One region of the Hoeflea sp. TYP-13 genome, then DNA from elsewhere that is predicted to be linked to it. Evidence: riboswitches for the same ligand, from Rfam matches in the RefSeq annotation. Region 1 holds a riboswitch; each other region holds the start of a gene.

Region 1 (6,327 bases):
CGGGCGCGCCGAGCGAGGCGGACGGCAGCATACCCAGAGATCCGGTCAGCATGGCGGCAACGTCGGAAAGCATGTCGCCAAACAAATTGTCGCAGACAATGACGTCGAACTGCTTCGGCCAGCGCACCAGCTGCATGCCGCCGGCATCGGCCAGCATGTGTTCCAGTTCCACGTCCTGGTATTTCGCCTGATGAGTTGCGGTAACGACCTCGTTCCACAAAACACCTGATTTCATCACATTGCGCTTTTCCATGGACGTGACCTTGTTGCCACGCGTCCTTGCAAGTTCGAAAGCCACACCGGAAATGCGCTCGATTTCATACGTGTCGTAAATCTGCGTGTCAATGCCGCGCTTCTGGCCATTGCCGAGATCGATGATCTCCTTTGGCTCTCCGAAATAGACGCCGCCAGTCAGTTCGCGCACGATCAGGATATCAAGGCCCTCGACAACATCCTTTTTCAGCGAAGAGGAATCGGCAAGAGCCGGATAGCAGATGGCGGGGCGCAGATTGGCAAACAGCTCCATATCCTTGCGCAGGCGCAGCAGTCCGGCTTCAGGCCGCACTTCATAGGGCACATCGTCCCATTTCGGGCCACCGACCGCGCCGAAGAGAACGGCATCGGCTGCAAGCGCCAGCTTCATATCGTCTTCGGAAATAGACAGGCCGTGCACATCAAAGGCCGAGCCGCCCACGAGGCCTTCCTCGATCTCGAACCCGGCCTGAAGCCCTTCATTCATGAAGGCAATCAGCTTTCTGACCTCATTCATCGCCTCCGGACCGATCCCGTCACCGGGAAGCAGGAGAAGTTTGCGCGTTGCCATTATCTGTCCTTTGTCTTTGTTTTTTGAAAGCCGGCCCCGACCGGATACGTCAGGACGGCCGATAAGCCGTCGCCTCGATTTCGACGCGCATTTCCGGACGGATCAGACCCGTGACCAGCATGGTGGCGGCAGGCCTGATATCGGCGAAAAACTCGCCCACGATGGGAAACACACGCCCGGCATCCGAGGCATCGGTAATGTAATACTGGACCCTGACAATATCGGAGAGCTTGAATCCGGCCTCCGTCAAAGTTCTTTCGATGGTCAGCAGGGCGTTCTGGGTCTGCTCTTCGACCCTCTTCGGCATCTGCATCGATTCATAGTCGTAGCCTGTCGTACCGGCCACGAAGCAGAAATCACCCTGAACGACCGCCCGGGAATAGCCGGCAGCCTCTTCAAAAGGCGAACCGGTCGAAATCAGTTTGCGCATATCGGCTCTCCGAATTTAGAGCGAGATAATGTCAATGCCACGGGCGATGGTTGGAAATATGGCCTTCGTGGCGATCGATATGATGATCCTTCTCCATCGTCAGGCCGATATCATCGAGACCGTTCAACAGACAGTGCTTCTTGAAAGGATCAATATCGAACTTGATGACGCCGCCGTCCGGCCCGTGGATCTCCTGGGTCACCAGATCGACGGTAATAGTAGCGTTGGCGCCGCGCGAGGCGTCGTCCATCAGCAGATCGAGCTCTTCCTGGCTGACGACAATCGGCAGCAGGCCGTTCTTGAAGCTGTTGTTGTAGAAGATATCGGCAAAGCTGGTGGAGATGACGCAGCGAATGCCGTAATCCATCAGTGCCCAGGGCGCGTGCTCGCGTGAGGAGCCGCAACCGAAATTGTCACCCGCAACCAGTATCTGGGCGTTTTCATAGGCGGGTTTGTTGAGGACAAAATCCTCATTCTTCGAACCATCGTCCTTGAAACGCATTTCGGCAAAAAGCCCTTTGCCCAGGCCGGTACGCTTGATGGTTTTCAGATAGTCCTTCGGGATGATCATGTCCGTGTCGACATTGACGATCGGCAGGGGCGCCGCAACGCCGCTGAGTCTGGAAAATTTCTTCATCACGAGAACCTCAACTTCCAACGCCAGCATAGCCAGGTCCTCTCGTTCGGAGGCCGGCCGGCGGCTGGCAATATGTCTTTTGCCAAGCGTTTATCAAAGCTGACGCGGAAAAAGAAGTGCTTTGGACCGTTTCATGATCAAATTGAGTGATTTGATCGAAACGGCCCAGGGCGAATTTCGAAACTACATATCGATGATGGTGCCGTGACCGTCATTCCATACGCGCGGTCCGCGGCGTTTGTGTTCGGTGTGGACCTTCGGACGATAACCGAGTTTTACGGCGATCAGACCGATGGCGCCGGCAACGACGGCAAAGCCAACGACAGCAAGCCCGACAGTGGCCATGACGACGATCATCAGGGCGGCAATTGCCAACCCGATGATACCGACGATAATTGCGCGAAGATTTTCCATAACCTAACCCCCCGCTTTCAAACCTTTTCCATCGACCGGGTAACAGCCGGCCATATCAAGCACCCGATGGGGATCGGGCCTTGTAATTCAATTGGTCATTGCGCCTGCCTTTTTCAACCGCCCGAACCTTACAAATCGGACATGTTGACCCGTGGGCCTGAAAATCCCCGAAATTCGAAGCCGCTGTTTCGGTGTCTTGCGCATCATGGTTTTCGCAGGCAAATAGACACGATGACACAGCCAAATGACAGCACTGCCGGACTTTCCCGTCCGGTCCGCGCCCGCCGTTCGGTCCTTTACGTTCCGGCCAACAACAGCCGGGCCATGGAAAAAGCCGCCGGTCTTGCCTGCGATGCGGTGATTATTGACCTCGAGGACGCAGTCGGTCCCGACGACAAGGCACGGGCGCGCGGCACTTTGAAGAACTGGCTTTCCGAAATACGTAGCGCGGACAAAGAATACGTCATTCGCATCAACGCACTTGCCAGCGAATGGGGTGGCGATGATCTGGAAGCAGCCTGTGCCTGCCTTCCGGATGCAATCCTGCTGCCGAAGGCCGAGCGGGCCGGTGATATACTCGAAGCCGAGGCGATCCTTTCGGATCTCGATCCTGAAGAGGAGATCCGGCTGTGGGCAATGGTGGAAACGCCGCGGGGCATTTCGAATGCGGTTTCCATTGCCGATACGGGCAACCGGTCCCAAGGAAGGCTGGACTGCCTGGTGGCAGGCACCAATGATCTTGCCAAGGACACCGGCGTTGTACTTCCGGACGGGCGCTCGTTCATGCAGCCCTGGCTGATGCAGATCATCCTGGCGGCGCGGGCAGCGGGTCTGGATGCCCTCGACGGCGTTTATAACAATTTTCGCGATCCAGACGGCTTTCGCTCCGAATGCGAGACCGGGCGCCTGATGGGTTTTGACGGCAAGACCCTTATCCACCCGGCGCAGATCGAGGCCGCGAATGACGTCTTCGGAGCGGACGCCGACGCAATAACCGTGGCGCATTCGATCGTCGCAGCGTTTTCCAAAGCCGAGAACGCGGGCAAGGGTGTGATACAGATAGACGGGAAAATGGTTGAGCGGCTGCACCTGGAGCAGGCCGAAAAGCTCTTGAAGAAGGCTGCATTGCAGCAGAACCCGAAACAGGACGGAGTTGCGCGATGAAATTGTACAGGCTGCTGACGGGCCCCGATGATTCAAGCTTTTGCCACAAGGTCAGCGAAGCGCTCCACGATGGCTGGGAGTTGCACGGCGACCCGGCATACGGCTACAACAACGAGACCGGGGCGATGCAGTGCGCCCAGGCCGTTATCAAGCATGTGTCAGGCAAGACCTACAGCCCGGATATGAAACTCGGCGAGCAATAGAGCCGGGATGCTTAAAGAAACGATCGGTATTTAAGTACGGATCGGTCAGGAACGCCGGCTGCGCCTGCCGCCCCGCCTTAGCCGCGGACTGTTGCCTGCAGCGGTCATGGCCTGACGCAGATAACCGCAGAAACGCTCGACTTCCGGGCTGTTGGCACTTCCTGCGTCGGCATATCTGAGGGCATGGCGCGCCGCTTTCGGTATTGCCGCATCGTCCGGCAGATCAAGCATCCAGCACACAAGCGCCTCTTCCGCCGACAGCGGTTCAAAGCTGCGGTCCTTCCGTATCGCGACAACATTGGCGCGGTCCGGCTTTCCTATCCGGCGCACCAGCCTGCCGAGGTCGCTGCTGTCTTGCATAGGACGCATGAGTCAGCCTCCCATTGTTGCGCAAAATGGCATGGGAAGGTGTCGGTCATATATGGTCGTAATTTGCATATGTCTCTCCTTCAAAGGCAGAGACGGGGCAAAGAAAGTGCAGGTTCGCCGGCCTTAGCCGACGCCGCCGCTCTTCCGGGGCACCCCGCCCGGGTTGCAGTTGCTTGTGAAGGCAGGTCTCCTGGCTCGCGGGTCTTCATCTTCAGCTCCCGCCTTCCCGGTTCTTGAACCAGTGGCGATCGGGAGAGACTCACCGCTTACAGTTGCGGGGGCAGCGCCGGAATTGCACCGACTTCCCTCTTGGCTCCGCCACATGCGTTGCATCACGCGAATCGCGGCAAAGAACCTTCACACCTGAGAATTTACCCGATCGGACGAAAAAAAGGGAACACACATGCGACGCATTGCGTCGCACAACCGAACCGTATTGCCATCAGGAACGGTAAAATCGGCGCAGCAGGATCGGCGTCAGATACATTGGCACCTGATAGCAGCCGATAAACAACAGCATGGGCTCCATGACACCAACAGGCAGAGCAGCCAGAAACAGAGCAATGTTTCGGTTTCCGGCCGAAACGGCTATTCCGGCGCTTTGCTGCGGCAGCTTCCGTTTCAACAACAGGTACGAACCGATCTGAAGGCCGAAATTGGCAGCGAAGGCAATGAAGAGGTTGAACAGAAGGCCACCGGGATTTTGCGTGATCGCCGGCCGGATGGCGGCCATCAGCCCGACCACCATGATCGCCATCGTCAGTGCCGCCATGCCTTCGATAGCACTCAGACTCGCCGGTCCCGGGTTCTTCAGCAATACTCCGCGAATGAAAAAAGCGATCGATGTCGCGATACCGATGAGAAGAAGCAGACGCAGGGCAGCGCCGAACACGCCTTCTCCGGCAACGAGCTCAGGCAGCAGCCAGAAAACCGGAATGGTCGTCAGCGGCAGCAATGCGGTGCCCGCGATCAACAAACGCAGCGCCGGCGCAGCATCCTTGCCGAGCAGGAACGTCAGGCTTGGGCTTCCCGAAATGGGAGAAGCCGTGAGCATCAGCGCCAGGCCCAGGGCCAAGGGACTGTTCCACCCGGTCGCGATCAGGATGCCGGCAAAAACCACCGGGCAAACGAGCTGAAGAGCACCCACCAGATAAAGCGAATGTCCAAGGTCACGCGTCGCGCCGATGGCTTGCCGGGGCCCGACACGCAGCGCCGAAAAAAACAGCAACAACGCGACCGCTGCGGGCAGATGATCCTGCATCAGGGCCGCAAGCTCTGGAAATGCCACCGCCGCGCACAATCCCGCGACGAGCAGCCAGCGGCCATGGGTTGCTGCAAGTTGAAACGGCAGGAGCAGGATCCGCATCACGACAGCCCCCGGACGATCAGGAGCAGGCCCGCCGCGCCTGACACGGCGAGCAGCCATGGCCGGTACCACCTGGCAAATCCGAGCCGGAAGCGATGCGCCAGCCATAGGCCGAAGACCATGGGCGGCGCCATGGCGAGCGCAATATAGATGTCGCGTTCGCCGGCAAGCCCGCTTGCATAAAGACCGGCCAGCGAGCCTGCGCATCCCACCGCAAAGAACGCTGCCAGTGTCGCACGCGATGCGGCCGGGCTCCTGCCGTGGTAAATCAACGCAAGAGGTGGCGCTCCGACGGACGTGATCGTGCCCATGACACCCGATATGGCGCCCATCGACAAAAGCGACAGCCGGTTAAACGGCAGCGCGCGGCCTGCAACCGACAACAGCACCGCCACCAGCACCATAATGCCGAACAACAGGCTGAACCCAGCGGCGCCCGATATCCAAAACAGCAGCAAAAGACCGGCCGCAACGCCCGCAAAGCGGCCGGCCGATGCGGTCGCCACCTCGCCCCACCGGATGATACCGCGGTCGGCCCAGGCGCCCCAGGTCGCTGTAAACATGCCGAGAAACAGTGTTGGCGCCGGGACAAGAACCGGATCGATCAACGCCAGCAACGGCGCGACCATGAGACCGAAACCCATGCCGAGCCCCGACTGCACGATGGAACCCGTCACGATAACAAGGGCCGCAAAGGCGATCGTCCAGGGTGAAAGGGTCTGTGCTATGTCAAATGCGTTCAAGAAACTACCCGCCGGAACCCGGACACTTGTTTTCCCGCTGTCAGGTCGTGATATCGGGGATGCGAATGAGCACGAAAACCGTCAGCCCGTGATCAGAAAAATGGATATGCAGCTTCCGCAATATCGCTGATGTGGTGATTTGTCATGCTCCGAATGACAAAAAGATCAGTGCGGCAGG
Region 2 (6,327 bases), on a different contig from region 1:
TCTCAACTGCGGGCAAAGCGCGCGCCACATTGAACGCATAATTGAGCGACACACTACGCCGGCAAATGGATAGGCCTTTGATGACAATGCACAATAAGCGTTCAGGACACCCAAACCGCAGGCGGTTTTTGACAGCCGCTGCCGGGTGCGCCGGTGCCCTGGCTTTTTCGCGCAAGGGCCTGGCAGCCGATCCGATCGGCAGCGTTACGGAGCTCACCGGCGAAGCAACTGCAAACCGGCGCGGCGGGCTCATTGAGCTGCAGATCGGTGCGGACCTGATGGTTCGTGACCTGATCCGGACCGGTAAACGCAGCTTCCTGGCAATGAGGCTTGGAGACCAGACGTCCATGCGCCTTGGCGAGGAAACCGAATTGCTGATCGATGAATACCTTGCGGATGTTCAGGGCACATTCGATCTGTCGAACGGTGCGCTCGTATTCGACCGTCCGGAGGATGCGCCGAAAATGCCGACGACGGTAAGAACGGTTTTCGGCCAGATCGGTGTCCGCGGAACGCGGTTTTTTGCAGGTCCCAGCAGGGGTGTCTTCGGGGTTTTTGTGGAACGTGGCGAATTGGAAGTTACAGCCGCCGATGTCTCGCAGTTGCTGAGACCCGGCGACGGCGTCGATATCGCCGAGCCGGGAGCCGCGGCTTCGCAGGTTGCAAAATGGTCGCAGGAGCGGATTGACGAAGCTTTTGCGAGTGTCGAGCCGAACTAGTCGCTTTGGTCTGCATTGGGTCTGACGCCGTACGCCCGAACAGTGCCGATTCCGCGCAATTCTATCTCACCCATGTCTTCCAGATCGTTGTCGCTCACCATCGCCTTCGCATGTTCACCGAGCAATATGGATGTGCCGAACTGCTTGTTGGCATCCTGCAGGCGTGCCGCGGTGTTGACCGACGAGCCGAAGGCCGTGTAGTCGACCCGGTCGGCGACACCGACATCCCCGAGCACGACCTCTCCGGTTTCTATGCCGATGCGGGTGCGGCCGAACCCGGCTTCCGCCGCGAAACCGGAATGTCTGAAATTTTCCGAAAACGCGAGAATCTCGCGTGCGCAGGACAGTGCAACATCGGCGTGTCCCTCAAGATCGACGGGCGCGTTGAAAAGCGCGTGAATGCCGTCGCCGATGGTTTTGTCGATCATGCCGCCATGGGCGATGATAATTCCGGTCAACCCTTCGAAGTAACGATCAAGCAATCCGATCATTTCGGTCGGGCTGATGCGCTCCGTCGTCGTGGTGAAACCTTCGACATCGGTGAACATGGAGGTTGCAATGCGCTGCTCCCCCTTCAATTTCAGCAGGTCCGGTTCTGCGACGAGCTTCTTCACGACAGCGCCCGGAAGGCGCTGCTCGAAGCGCTGGCGGATGATTGTTTCGGCCTTGCGGACGGCTGAAAACTGAATGGCGCTGCTGGCAACGGCTCCCGCAGTCATGGACAGAACCGGGGCCAGCGGATCGAGAATGACATTGGCCAGGTGATGGAATGCGATGCAGGCAATGAGCCAGACCGTGCCGGAAAAAAGCGTTATTGCGGCCGTAACAACCGGCTTCGTGGTTACAGCCACAAACGCCAGCATGATTCCGGCCAGGACTGCGGCCACTGTTGATAACTGCCTAGCCCAATCCGGCATATGGGGGCTGGATCCAAGAAGCAGATTGGTGGCCAGATCCGCATGTATCTGAACGGAGGCCTTTAACGGATTTCCGGGTATCGGACGCAATCCGCCAAGCTCGGCGGCGCTTGAGCCGATAAAAACCGTTTTGCCCGCAATTTCAACGGGATCGACATTTCCGACAAGAACATCGCTTGCTGCAATCGTTCGAGCGAACTGCTGCGCCGCCGTCGAAAATCGCAATCTGATATTGCCGCCGCGATCAAGGCGAGCCTGCACGTCGCCCACCCGCAACTGTGGCGGATCGCCAAACACCAGAACCGAACCGGATTTTTGCGAAAGCCGGATCGCATCGACGGCAAGGGAAGGATACGGTCTGTCCTGAACGGCGATTACGGCCGGCACGGAGCGGATTCGCGCATCGAAATCCCCAGCGAGCGAAAGCGCTGAAATTCCCGTCGCTGCGTCTGTCAGTGGAATGCAGGACATTTCCGCGCCTGCGGCTGTCCAGGCTTGCGGCAGCCTGACATCGGCGCCCAGCGCCACCGGGCTGCGCACCGGTGGTGCCGTTGTCGGCTCACCCGACAACAAAAACCCCATCGAAACGGGCGCGGTGCTGATTGCCGCCACTAGCTTGCGAACGTCCGGCTGGTCGGCGGCGCAGGGCGGCTCCAGCACCAGGTCAACGGCTATGGCAGATGCGCCGAAGCTGTAGACTTCCTCAATGAGTTCAGCCAATCGCAGGCGGGATAGTCGCCGTCCCTCGAATTGCCTCAGGCTGGCGCTGTCGATATCGACGACCGCGATGGCGTCGGTTGCCGGCGGCGGCAAGATCGATGCGATCACGTCGATTGCCGGCTGATTGAGCCTTTCGGAAACGGCCGGGGGGCTGATCCAGAAAAACAGCGCAACCACGAGGGTGACGAGGCTTCCCAATCCGCCCGATATCAATTCCCGTCTTCCGATTTTGACAGATCGGCTCAACCCGGATTAGCCCCTCTACTGCATTTTGGCGGCAAGCGTAGTGCAGCAGGCCGATTGCGGCAATTACTGCCATGAATGGCAGTGTGTTCAGGAAAGGGGAAGCTCCCGCGGCAGCCCGCGGGAGCTCATGGATCAGGCGCCGGGCGAATAAAGGCGGCGGTTGAAAAATCCGCTGCGCTCGAGCTGGCCGAAGCTCTTGGCGGCGGCGAGCACGGCAAGGTCGAGTACCGGCTCGATAATGATGACACTCATATAGGCAATGCCGAAGGTTCCGATCTGCGCCAGGTTTTCAGCGCCGAACCCGTTGCCGTAGAAGGCCCAGAAGGCAACCCAGGCGACGATACCGCCCTGATAGGCCGTCGACAGCGCCAGCGCCTGTTTGTACGAGGCGTCCTTGTAAGCGGTGCGGGCCGGAATGATCTTTCCGGCAAGCGCGTTGACTGCGATGAGCGGCACGATCAGCGTCGTGATGTTCATGCCGTATTGCGGCAGGTCGAATGGGGCAAAGAAGACGCCCTGTGCAAACAGACCAAGCGCCAGTCCGATAGCGGCGGGTCCTGCGCCGAAGATCAGGAACAGTGTCGATCCAAGAATGAAATGCACTTCCGAAACGCCGATCGGATAATGCGGAAAAACCTCAAAGAAGCTGAAGACCAGTGCCGTCGTTGCAATGGAGCGGACCATCAACGACGAGATTCCGCCATTATTCTTGATGTCACTGTAGGCTAGTTTTGCGGCGATACCGGCAGCACCGGCCGCGGTGGCGTAGCTCAGTACAAGCTTGGCGCTGTTGACGACGCCAGGTTCGATATGCATGTCGTTTCCTTTTCTTGCACCCGTCGTGCATTTGCAGCGCTGCCGGGCAGGCAACGCCGGTTCAAGGTATTATCCGGGCAGGTCTCCTGACTCGCGCATTGCGCCGTCCTTCCGCCTTCCCAGGAAATCCCAGTGGCATGTGGAAGCGGCATGCGCTCACAGTTGCGAGGGCAGTCACGGATCAGGCCCCTGTTGGGTCGTCCCTACCGTGTTCCCATTTAATCCAGCAGGCTTTGCCCGCTTGGAACCCGAATCCCTGAAACGTAACGGTGCCCGTTGCTGCGGGCAATGTCGACTGCGACGGATTAAGAGAAATTTGCAACTTGAATGAAATAAGATACCGGCTAGGTTCTGGGCACTTGATACGACACGCGAGATCTTGCCGGATGCCAATGGACCCGCCACGCCCGGAATTGGTGATTTTTGATTGTGACGGCGTGCTGATCGACAGCGAAATCATTAGCGCGATGACATTGATGGAGCTGTTGGCGGGGCACGGCCTGCAGATCGACCTCCAGCATGTTCAGCGCCATTTTCTGGGCCGTAGTTTCCCGACGGTCGCGGCATCCATCCGCAATCAGTTCGATCTCGATCTGCCGGCAAGCTTCGAAAGCGATTACCGCAGGATATTGCTGGAGAGTTTTGAGGGAGGGCTGTCGCCGAGCGACGGAATCTTTGCCGTTCTCGAAACCCTCGTCGTGCCCTATTGCGTCGCCACGAGCAGCAGCCCCGAGCGGGTGCACCGGTCTCTCAAGATCGCCGGCCTCGATCGCTATTTTGCCGATCACACCTATACGGCATCCGAGGTCGAGAAGGGCAAACCGGCTCCCGATTTGTTTCTTCATGTGGCCGCAAGCGAGGGTTTCGAGCCGGAAAGATGCCTTGTGATTGAGGACAGCATGCCGGGTGTGGAGGCAGCCAACGCTGCCGGCATGAGCGTTCTTCGCTACATTGGCGGCAGCCATTTCGATGGAGTCCGTTCCCATGCCGAAAGGGAAGCCGGCGGCAGCGCGGTATTTGATTCCTGGAGCAAATTCTATGACATTGTGCCTTCATTGAGGGGGCCGGACAGCACAAGGGGGCCGCGTGGCCAGCAAATCTGAAAGTGATGCAAACCGTCTGGACGATGCTGCGCGTGCCGGCTGGCTCTATTATGTTGTCGGCGACACGCAGGATGAAATTGCCAGAAAGCTCGGTGTCTCCAGGCAGTCGGCACAACGGCTTGTCTCACTGGCCGTCAGCGAGCAGTTGATCAAATTCAGGCTGGATCATCCGATTGCGCGCTGCATGGAACTGTCCCAGATGATCAGTCAGCAGTTCGAACTGCGGATGTGCGAAGTCGTGCCCAGCGATCCGGCTGCGCCGTTTTCCATTGCCGGAATTGCGCAGGCCGGTGCTGCGGAGATGGAACGGCATCTCAGATCGGAAGAGCCCAAGGTGATCGCATTCGGTACGGGCAGGGCACTGCGGGCCTGTGTCGAACAGCTGCGCCCGATGGACTGTCCGCATCACACGGCGGTCTCGCTGCTGGGCAACATGATGCTGGACGGGTCTGCCACGGCCTATAACGTGATCATCCGGTTTGCCGAACGTATCAATTGCCGGCATTTCCCGATGCCGCTTCCGCCGCTTGCGCGCACGGCCCAGGAACGCGAGATGTTCCAGCAGCAGGAGCCGGTTCGCAATATTCTGGACGTCGCCACCAAGCCGGATGTGACCTTTGTCGGCATTGGCGAGATCGGTGAAGCCGCTCCCATGCTGGTTGACGGCTTCATCACCCACGACGAGATGCGGGCGCTGACGGCAGCGGGCGCTGTCGGGGAAATCACCAGCTGGGTTTATGACGAAAGCGGCGCGCTCATCAAGGGTCTGACAAATGACCGCGTTACCAGCGCGCCGCTGCAGAAAAATCCCGACCATTTGCGGTGCGGAATTGCTGCGGGCCGCTCCAAAGTGAAGGCGATAAAAGCTGCCATGAAGGGCCGTCTGATCAACGGTCTCATCACAAACGAAGCAACGGCAGAGCAATTGCTCAGATAGTGAGCAATTTCCTAAATTATTTAATCCATTGAATTTATTGAGATAAATCCGGAGCTGTCTCATTTGGAGCCATTTTACACCGCAATGGGGTTGACTCATTCGGTGCAATTGAGTGAGTATTTGCTCATTACGCAAGCAATTGCTCAATGAATTCTGGGAGGAGTTCCATGGAATATACCGTTCGCACTCTTGTGGCGGCGGCCGCCGTGTCATTGATGGCGTCGACCGCACTCGCCGAGAAACTCACCATCGCGACCGTGAACAATGGCGACATGATCCGCATGCAGGGTCTGACCGATGACTTCACGAAAAAGACCGGCCATGAAGTCGAGTGGGTCACACTTGAAGAGAACGTATTGCGCCAGCGTGTCACGACAGACATCACCACAAAAGGGGGCGCCTTCGACCTCATGACGATCGGCATGTACGAAACGCCGATTTGGGGCAAAAACGGCTGGCTCGTTCCGCTGGACGATTTGAGCGCCGAATACAATGTTGATGACCTGCTTCCCGCAATGCGCGCGGGCCTGAGCCATGACGGCACGCTCTATGCAGCGCCGTTCTATGGCGAGAGCTCGATGATCATGTACCGCACCGACCTGATGGAAAAAGCCGGTTTGGAAATGCCGGACGCGCCGACCTGGCAGTTTATCCGCGAAGCTGCCGCGGCCATGACGGATCGCGATAATGACATCAACGGCATCTGCCTGCGCGGCAAGGCAGGCTGGGGTGAAGGCGGTGCCTTTATCACGGTGACGGGCAACTCGTTTGGCGCCCGCTGGTTCGATGAAGACTGGAACGCACAGTTCGACCAGCCGGAATGGGCCAATGCGCTCAACTTCTTTATCGACATGATGAAAGAGTCCGGC
Region 3 (6,327 bases), on a different contig from region 1:
CCTGGTCGATGTCATGCAGACCGATAACGACAAGCCGCGTTCCGGGCTGTTCACCCGGTGACCATGGGCGATCGAAATAGCTGTCTATCCGCGCGCCAACCCCTTGCACCACAAGACGCATCGGCTTACCGGGAATATGCGCAAAACCCTTCAGACGCAGGATATCATGGCCAGCAATGATGCTCTTGAGAGACTCGATAAAGGAATCCTGATCGGCAATCTCGCCGGTCTCGACGACAAAGCTCTCGAATTCATCGTGATCGTGATGATGGTCTTCGCCGGCCTCATGGGCGGCTTCGTGTTCAATCTCGTGATGGGACTTGCGGTTATTGATGTCGTTTTCCGTTTCCATGCCGAGACCCAGCAGCACCTTTGACGGCACCTGCCCCTGGTGCGATGTCACCACGGCAGGACTGCGTCGCGACCGGCCGGTCACATCCGCCCGCACGGCCTCAAGTCCTTCCGCATCGACTAGATCAGCCTTGTTGAGAATGATGAGGTCGGCGGCGGTCAGCTGATCTTCGAACAGCTCTTCCAGAGGACTTTCATGATCGAGCGCATCGTCAGCCTTCCGCTGTGCGTCCAGCCTGTCGTGATCGTCCGCAAACCGGCCACCGGCAACGGCCGCGCTGTCGACAACCGTGATCACACCGTCAACGGTGACTTGGGTCTTGATGCCCGGCCAATTGAAGGCGGCAACGAGCGGCTGTGGCAATGCCAGGCCCGAGGTTTCGATAACGATGTGATCGGGACGCTCGTCGCGTTCCAGCAGTTTTTCCATCGTCGGAATGAAATCATCGGCAACGGTGCAGCAAATGCAGCCATTTGTCAGCTCGACAATATCGTCCTCGGTGCAGTTTTCCGCGCCGCAGCCCTTCAGCACCTCGCCATCGACGCCGAGATCGCCAAACTCATTGACGATGAGCGCAATTTTTCGCCCGGCCGCCTCGCTCAGGAGGTTGCGGATCATTGTGGTTTTTCCGGCTCCCAGGAAACCGGTGATGACCGTCGCGGGAATTTTCTGTCCCTGCATGGTATTCTCAACCCTTCATTTTCAGCGGCAATCCGGCCGCTATAAGGTAAACTTCATCCGCCTTTTCAGCGATCATCTGATGCAGCCTTCCGGCATGATCACGAAATTCGCGCGCCATCCTGTTTTCCGGCACGATGCCAAGGCCCACCTCGTTTGAAACCAAGACGATCGCACCACCAAGACCGCCAAGGCAATCGGCCAGTTGCAATGCCTCCGCATCTACATCCCGTTCTTCCATCATCAGGTTCGTAACCCAAAGCGTCAGGCAATCCACCAAAACGGCCCGATCTTCTCCGGACTGTTCCTGCAACACATCGACAAGCGCCAGCGGCTCTTCGATGGTCCGCCATGAACCGCCGCGGCGCTGTTTGTGTTGCCGGATACGTTCGTCCATTTCCTGATCGAATGACCGGCCCGTGGCGACATAGACAGCCTCCAGGCCGGAATCGATGATCAACCGCTCCGCATGAGCCGATTTACCCGAGCGGGCACCGCCGAGGACAAACGTCGTGCCGGAGCGATTGAGGCTCATTACTGCGTGCGCCCGTACCGTTCCATCGCGCCGCCAAGCAACATCCCGAGAACAACCCAGAAGAAGGCCGTCGTCGCCAAGGCCGCTACGGCAAATTCCGCACCGAGCAATGCCGGAACATCACTTGTGATGTCGGTCGGCTGCGGAGCGCCGTAAAGATGCGGCGCGGCCAGCAGGACGACACCCAGAGCCTTTGCCCAGGCAGCATCGCGCAGCACCAGGAAATAGAGACCAATCGCTGACAGGACCACGGTCGCCAGCCACCAGCTTTGACGCTCCAATAGGTCTGCTGCCGGAAATCCGGGCAGTTCGGGCGGCAGACCGATTGCCGGGAAGAACTGGAATGCAAGCCATCCGGCCGCGCCCCAAAGAACGCCGTTCCGCAAGGTGATTTCCATACCGGTCAAGAGGCTGGCCGCCAGAAGAATCAGGCCGAAGCCTGCCCCGGTAACCAGATTGGCCATCAGCGTGCCGCCGAACCGGTCGAGGCCGAACAGAATCCCGCCGGTCTCCCCTTCGTCGCCATGCGCCTCATCTCCGTGAGCGTATGCTGCCGCTACAGGGCTGAACTGCTCCGCCAGCAAATAAAACCCCGGTAGCGGCGCGACCGTGCTGTGCTCGGTTTCGCCGCCGGTGTTTTCATATTGTTCCGCGTGCAGGATAAGCGGTGTGACTTTGAGCTCCTGCGCGCCTGTCATCAGCACACCGGAAAGCAGGCCTGCCACGATCGCGGCAAGCAAAAAACGGATAATCATGTCGCTTCAATTCCCTAGTGGCAGGGAAAGCCATAGGAGTGACGGGTATCGTGCGCAGTGTCGTGCAGCACGGCCGAATTGGCCAGCCCGGCTCCATAGACGAGAAATACGCCGAGCAACAGCGCCGAAAGCGCGATCGTCATGCGTTGCGTGCCGCTCAGTGAAACGGCAGAAGAAAGTGATTGTACAGCCATAGCAACCTCCGTGTCTGGCCCGGGAACATCCCATTGCAGTGCGGGCATAATCGCCCTTTACGAATGGCAGGTTTCCTGGCTCGCGGATCGACCGGCCTGACGGCCCGTCCGACTTCCCCTCACCTTCCCAAAGTGTTGCGGTACAAAGGCGGACGATTCGCAGATTTCTAGAGGCGTCCAGCCCGGTTCATTGCACCGCCACTTCAGTGGCTTTCCACCGGAGCCACGCTTTCTTCTTTTGAACGAAAGCTCGCAGTCCGGCGGTTGGGGTCGCCTATCCGCTCTACAGTCGCGGGGTCGGCTGCGATTAAAGCGCCCGATTTGGGTCCACCCGTCGCATTCCCATTTGATCCTAAAGGCTTTGCCTTGGTCGGACCATTCGTAGCCTGATTGATAGGCCCTGACGCAAGGCGCTGTCAATCGTGAAAGCGTCACATGACGTTTCCAAAACGAACGCCCGGGTCGTGGCGGCTGCCTGCATGGACCGATTGGATGGTGATGGAGATTATGCGGCCGTCGGCAAATTGAACTGCTCTTGCGGGAAACTGATCCGGTTGCGACCGTCCTTTTTCGACTTGTAGGTGAGCAGATCGGCCTGGCGCAAAGCGGTTTCGAGTTTCTGGCCATTGCAGTACCTGACAAGACCTATGCTGATCGTCAGCCTGATTTCATGTGTACCGAAGAGAAAGACGTTGCGTTCGACCGCATGACGCAGCCGCTGAGCGACTTGCCACGTTTCACGCGCGGTGCCTCGATTGAGCGCCACCGCGAACTCCTCGCCGCCAAAGCGCGCAACAACATCGTCGGCACGCAGATTGATGCGGAAAAGATCGGCAACCTGCTGCAATATGGCGTCCCCGGCATCATGCCCATACTTGTCGTTGACCTGCTTGAAATGATCAAGGTCGATGACAAGAAGCGCACTGCTGTCTCTTTGCTGCTTGTCTTCGCGGTTTTTTCTGCTTTTCAGCAAATCGAGGAACGCACGTCTGTTGAGCAGACCGGTAAGATGGTCGGTCCGGGATAGAAGCCGGAAATAATCTGCCGCCACATCCGCACGCGCCTGAAGCAGGACCACGTAGAGTATGAACGGCACGGCGACGATCGACGTAATCTTCAGGCACAAAATGATATTGGCTATGCGTTCCGCACCCGTCAGATCGGCATTGAAATAGGCATTCACGCCCTGGGAGAACAGGATAATAGCCACAAACAGCAGCAGCGATCGCGCAACGATCGGGCGCATTCTGCTTTTTAAGACGCCGGAAAACGTCAAATCCGGGTATATCACCGCGGCCTCCTACACAAGCGTTGCCAAAACAATGCCGGAACATCGGCACCGTAGCTGCCTATGGTCGGAATCGCGCATCCACACCTGTGCATCAGCGAAACCCGGCCCAAGGGCAGAGCAATATTCATTCGCCTGCCTGCTGCCGTTTACACGGTTCAGGCGATCCAGGCTTTAAGTAAGCATGGATTTGGCCAATTTCATTTTGGCCGAATAAACTACCTACACATTAGCGTGAAAACACCAACACCAGTTTAGGAAACACGGTTAGCGGCGAGTTAATGACAGGCCCGGAAAATTAGCCGAATCCGGGGAAATCAGGACTTATCAGACCATCCAACTGTGCCGCGATCCGGTCGAGTGCGCTGTCCACTTCAGCGCGGTAGTTGACGTCGCCGCCGCTAACACCAAGGTCGGACAGATAAAGCCGGCGAAACGCGTCGTCTTCGAACAATCCGTGGAGATAAGTACCTGCCACACGGCCATCCTTGGACATTGCCCCATCGGCATGATCGTTGATCCTGCAGAACGGCCGGGCGCAATCTGGCCCTTGTGTGCGCCCGAGATGAATTTCGTAGCCGGACAGCGCAACGTCGTAAGGCACGCTCCATGCCTTGGAATTGCGCACGGTCTTCGCCGGTTCCATGATTGTTTCGACGTCCAGCAACCCCAGGCCGTCGATTTCGGTCACATCACCTTCGATGGCGTCCGGATCGCTGACCTTGCTACCGAGCATCTGAAAGCCGCCACATATGCCGATAACGCGGCCACCTCGGCGAACATGCTGTTCCAATTCCCGGTCCCAGCCCTGCTGCCTGAACGCGACAAGATCTGAGATGGTGGATTTTGACCCCGGAACGACGACCAGACCGGCATCCTGCGGAAGCCTGTCACCCGGACGCACCATGACGATTTCCACGTCCTTTTCCGCTGCAAGAGGATCAAGGTCGTCGAAGTTGGCAATGCGGTCGAGAACGGGAACGGCCACCTTCAGCGCCTTGCCTTCGCCGCGCGCCATACGCTCAAGCACAACGGAATCCTCCGCCGGCAACCGGCCGGCGTCGGCGAGCCACGGGATGACACCGAAGCAAGGCCAACCGGTGAAGCGCTCGATCTGCGCGATACCGTCGTCAAAAAGCGATACATCGCCACGAAACTTGTTGATAAGATAGCCGACAATCATTTGCCGGTCTTCCTTCGGCAGGATCTTATGCGTGCCTACCAGCGAGGCGATGACGCCGCCGCGGTCGATATCACCCACGAGAACAACCGGCACATTAGCCGCCGTCGCAAAGCCCATATTGGCAATGTCATTGGCGCGCAAGTTGATTTCCGCAGGCGAGCCGGCCCCCTCTACGATGACCAAATCGGCATCGCCGTTGACCGTTTGCCAGCTTTCCATCACCGCTGACAGAAGCTTGCTTTTCAGACCCTGATAATCGCGCCCGCCGGCCTGACCCCAAACCTTGCCCTGAACCACGATCTGCGATCCGGAATTGGATTGCGGCTTGAGCAGAACCGGGTTCATATGAACAGAGGGTTCAACACGGCAGGCCATAGCCTGAAGCCACTGCGCCCTGCCTATTTCACCGCCATCATCCGCAACAGCCGCATTGTTCGACATGTTCTGCGGTTTGAACGGGCGCACCTTCAGGCCGCGATTGGCGGCCAGCCGGCAAAGCCCGGCCACCAGCACGGTCTTGCCGACATCCGACCCGGTACCCTGAAGCATGATCGCCTTTGTCATGGCCGATTGCTATCACTGTAAACCGGTGCTGCAAAGCCAATAAATCTGCCTGTATGAGGCTTAACACCGAAGCGATAGCGTGCGCCGCTCCGTGGGCCTATTCGTCAGTAGGAAAGTGGACGACATTATCGGCAAATCTTGTACGCTCACGCCGCCCGGGCTGCCTCTCAACCTCTTCTGCTGCGGTTTTCTGCCCCAGCATCGCAAAGTTCAACCCCTCATCCTGAATGACCCTTATCAGTGACGGTGAACTCGCGAAAACGCCATGTTTCATCAATCCACCATCTGTAATTCCGGAAAGATCGACGACGGTGATGCCAAGCGACTGCCATGTCGCAATATCCTTGCCCTCGCCCACCCGCGGATTTCCCCGCCTGGCAATTCGCGAAGCCTGAAGGGCCTGGTCCTTTGACGAGACAAACATAACGAAAGGACGAGGCAACGGTTTGATCATTTCCACCTGTTTCACGAACACCTGCTCATCAATGTCAGGCGCTGCCAGAACCACGGCGTTGACCGATCGCAATAATCTCTGATTACCGCTCAGGCTGGCCTGTCTAAGGGTTTCCATGACCAGCAGGGAGCCCATGGAGTGCGCTACGACAAAGGTCTTTCTGGCGCGTGACCGCCTTAACAACTCAAGCGTCTGAAGCAATCCGTCACGGGCAAACTGAACGCTGTCACGATCATAGAGATAACCCTCAAGCTTGCCGGCCGAGGGCCAGGAATAGCTGACGGGCAAGGCTCGAACATTGTAATCCCGGCGCAATTGCGCATG

The links. Region 1 has a riboswitch for cobalamin ahead of ABVT35_RS25655 (hypothetical protein). Riboswitches for the same ligand answer to the same signal wherever they lie in the genome.
Region 2: linked by a shared signal. The riboswitch ahead of ABVT35_RS00510 (energy-coupling factor ABC transporter permease) and the one ahead of ABVT35_RS25655 (hypothetical protein) in region 1 are both predicted to bind cobalamin.
Region 3: linked by a shared signal. The riboswitch ahead of ABVT35_RS15795 (CbtB-domain containing protein) and the one ahead of ABVT35_RS25655 (hypothetical protein) in region 1 are both predicted to bind cobalamin.

The regions. Positions count from the first base shown of each region.
Region 1 is NZ_JBFRBB010000005.1:563,342-569,668, forward strand. Features, by position in the region: gene leuB (3-isopropylmalate dehydrogenase) at 1-823, opposite strand, end outside; gene ABVT35_RS25630 (RidA family protein) at 873-1,253, opposite strand; gene leuD (3-isopropylmalate dehydratase small subunit) at 1,285-1,890, opposite strand; gene ABVT35_RS25640 (hypothetical protein) at 2,074-2,304, opposite strand; gene ABVT35_RS25645 (CoA ester lyase) at 2,536-3,468, shown strand; gene ABVT35_RS25650 (DUF1737 domain-containing protein) at 3,465-3,671, shown strand; gene ABVT35_RS25655 (hypothetical protein) at 3,717-4,040, opposite strand; cobalamin riboswitch at 4,203-4,414, opposite strand; gene ABVT35_RS25660 (hypothetical protein) at 4,483-5,406, opposite strand; gene ABVT35_RS25665 (TSUP family transporter) at 5,406-6,149, opposite strand.
Region 2 is NZ_JBFRBB010000001.1:114,835-121,161, forward strand. Features, by position in the region: gene ABVT35_RS00500 (FecR domain-containing protein) at 81-719, shown strand; gene ABVT35_RS00505 (CHASE2 domain-containing protein) at 716-2,602, opposite strand; gene ABVT35_RS00510 (energy-coupling factor ABC transporter permease) at 2,735-3,418, opposite strand; cobalamin riboswitch at 3,477-3,685, opposite strand; gene ABVT35_RS00515 (HAD family hydrolase) at 3,811-4,521, shown strand; gene ABVT35_RS00520 (sugar-binding transcriptional regulator) at 4,505-5,458, shown strand; gene ABVT35_RS00525 (sugar ABC transporter substrate-binding protein) at 5,626-6,327, shown strand, end outside.
Region 3 is NZ_JBFRBB010000002.1:1,209,658-1,215,984, forward strand. Features, by position in the region: gene cobW (cobalamin biosynthesis protein CobW) at 1-1,033, opposite strand, end outside; gene cobU (bifunctional adenosylcobinamide kinase/adenosylcobinamide-phosphate guanylyltransferase) at 1,041-1,565, opposite strand; gene ABVT35_RS15790 (CbtA family protein) at 1,565-2,320, opposite strand; gene ABVT35_RS15795 (CbtB-domain containing protein) at 2,335-2,514, opposite strand; cobalamin riboswitch at 2,562-2,909, opposite strand; gene ABVT35_RS15800 (GGDEF domain-containing protein) at 3,020-3,805, opposite strand; gene ABVT35_RS15805 (cobyric acid synthase) at 4,101-5,549, opposite strand; gene ABVT35_RS15810 (alpha/beta hydrolase) at 5,647-6,327, opposite strand, start outside.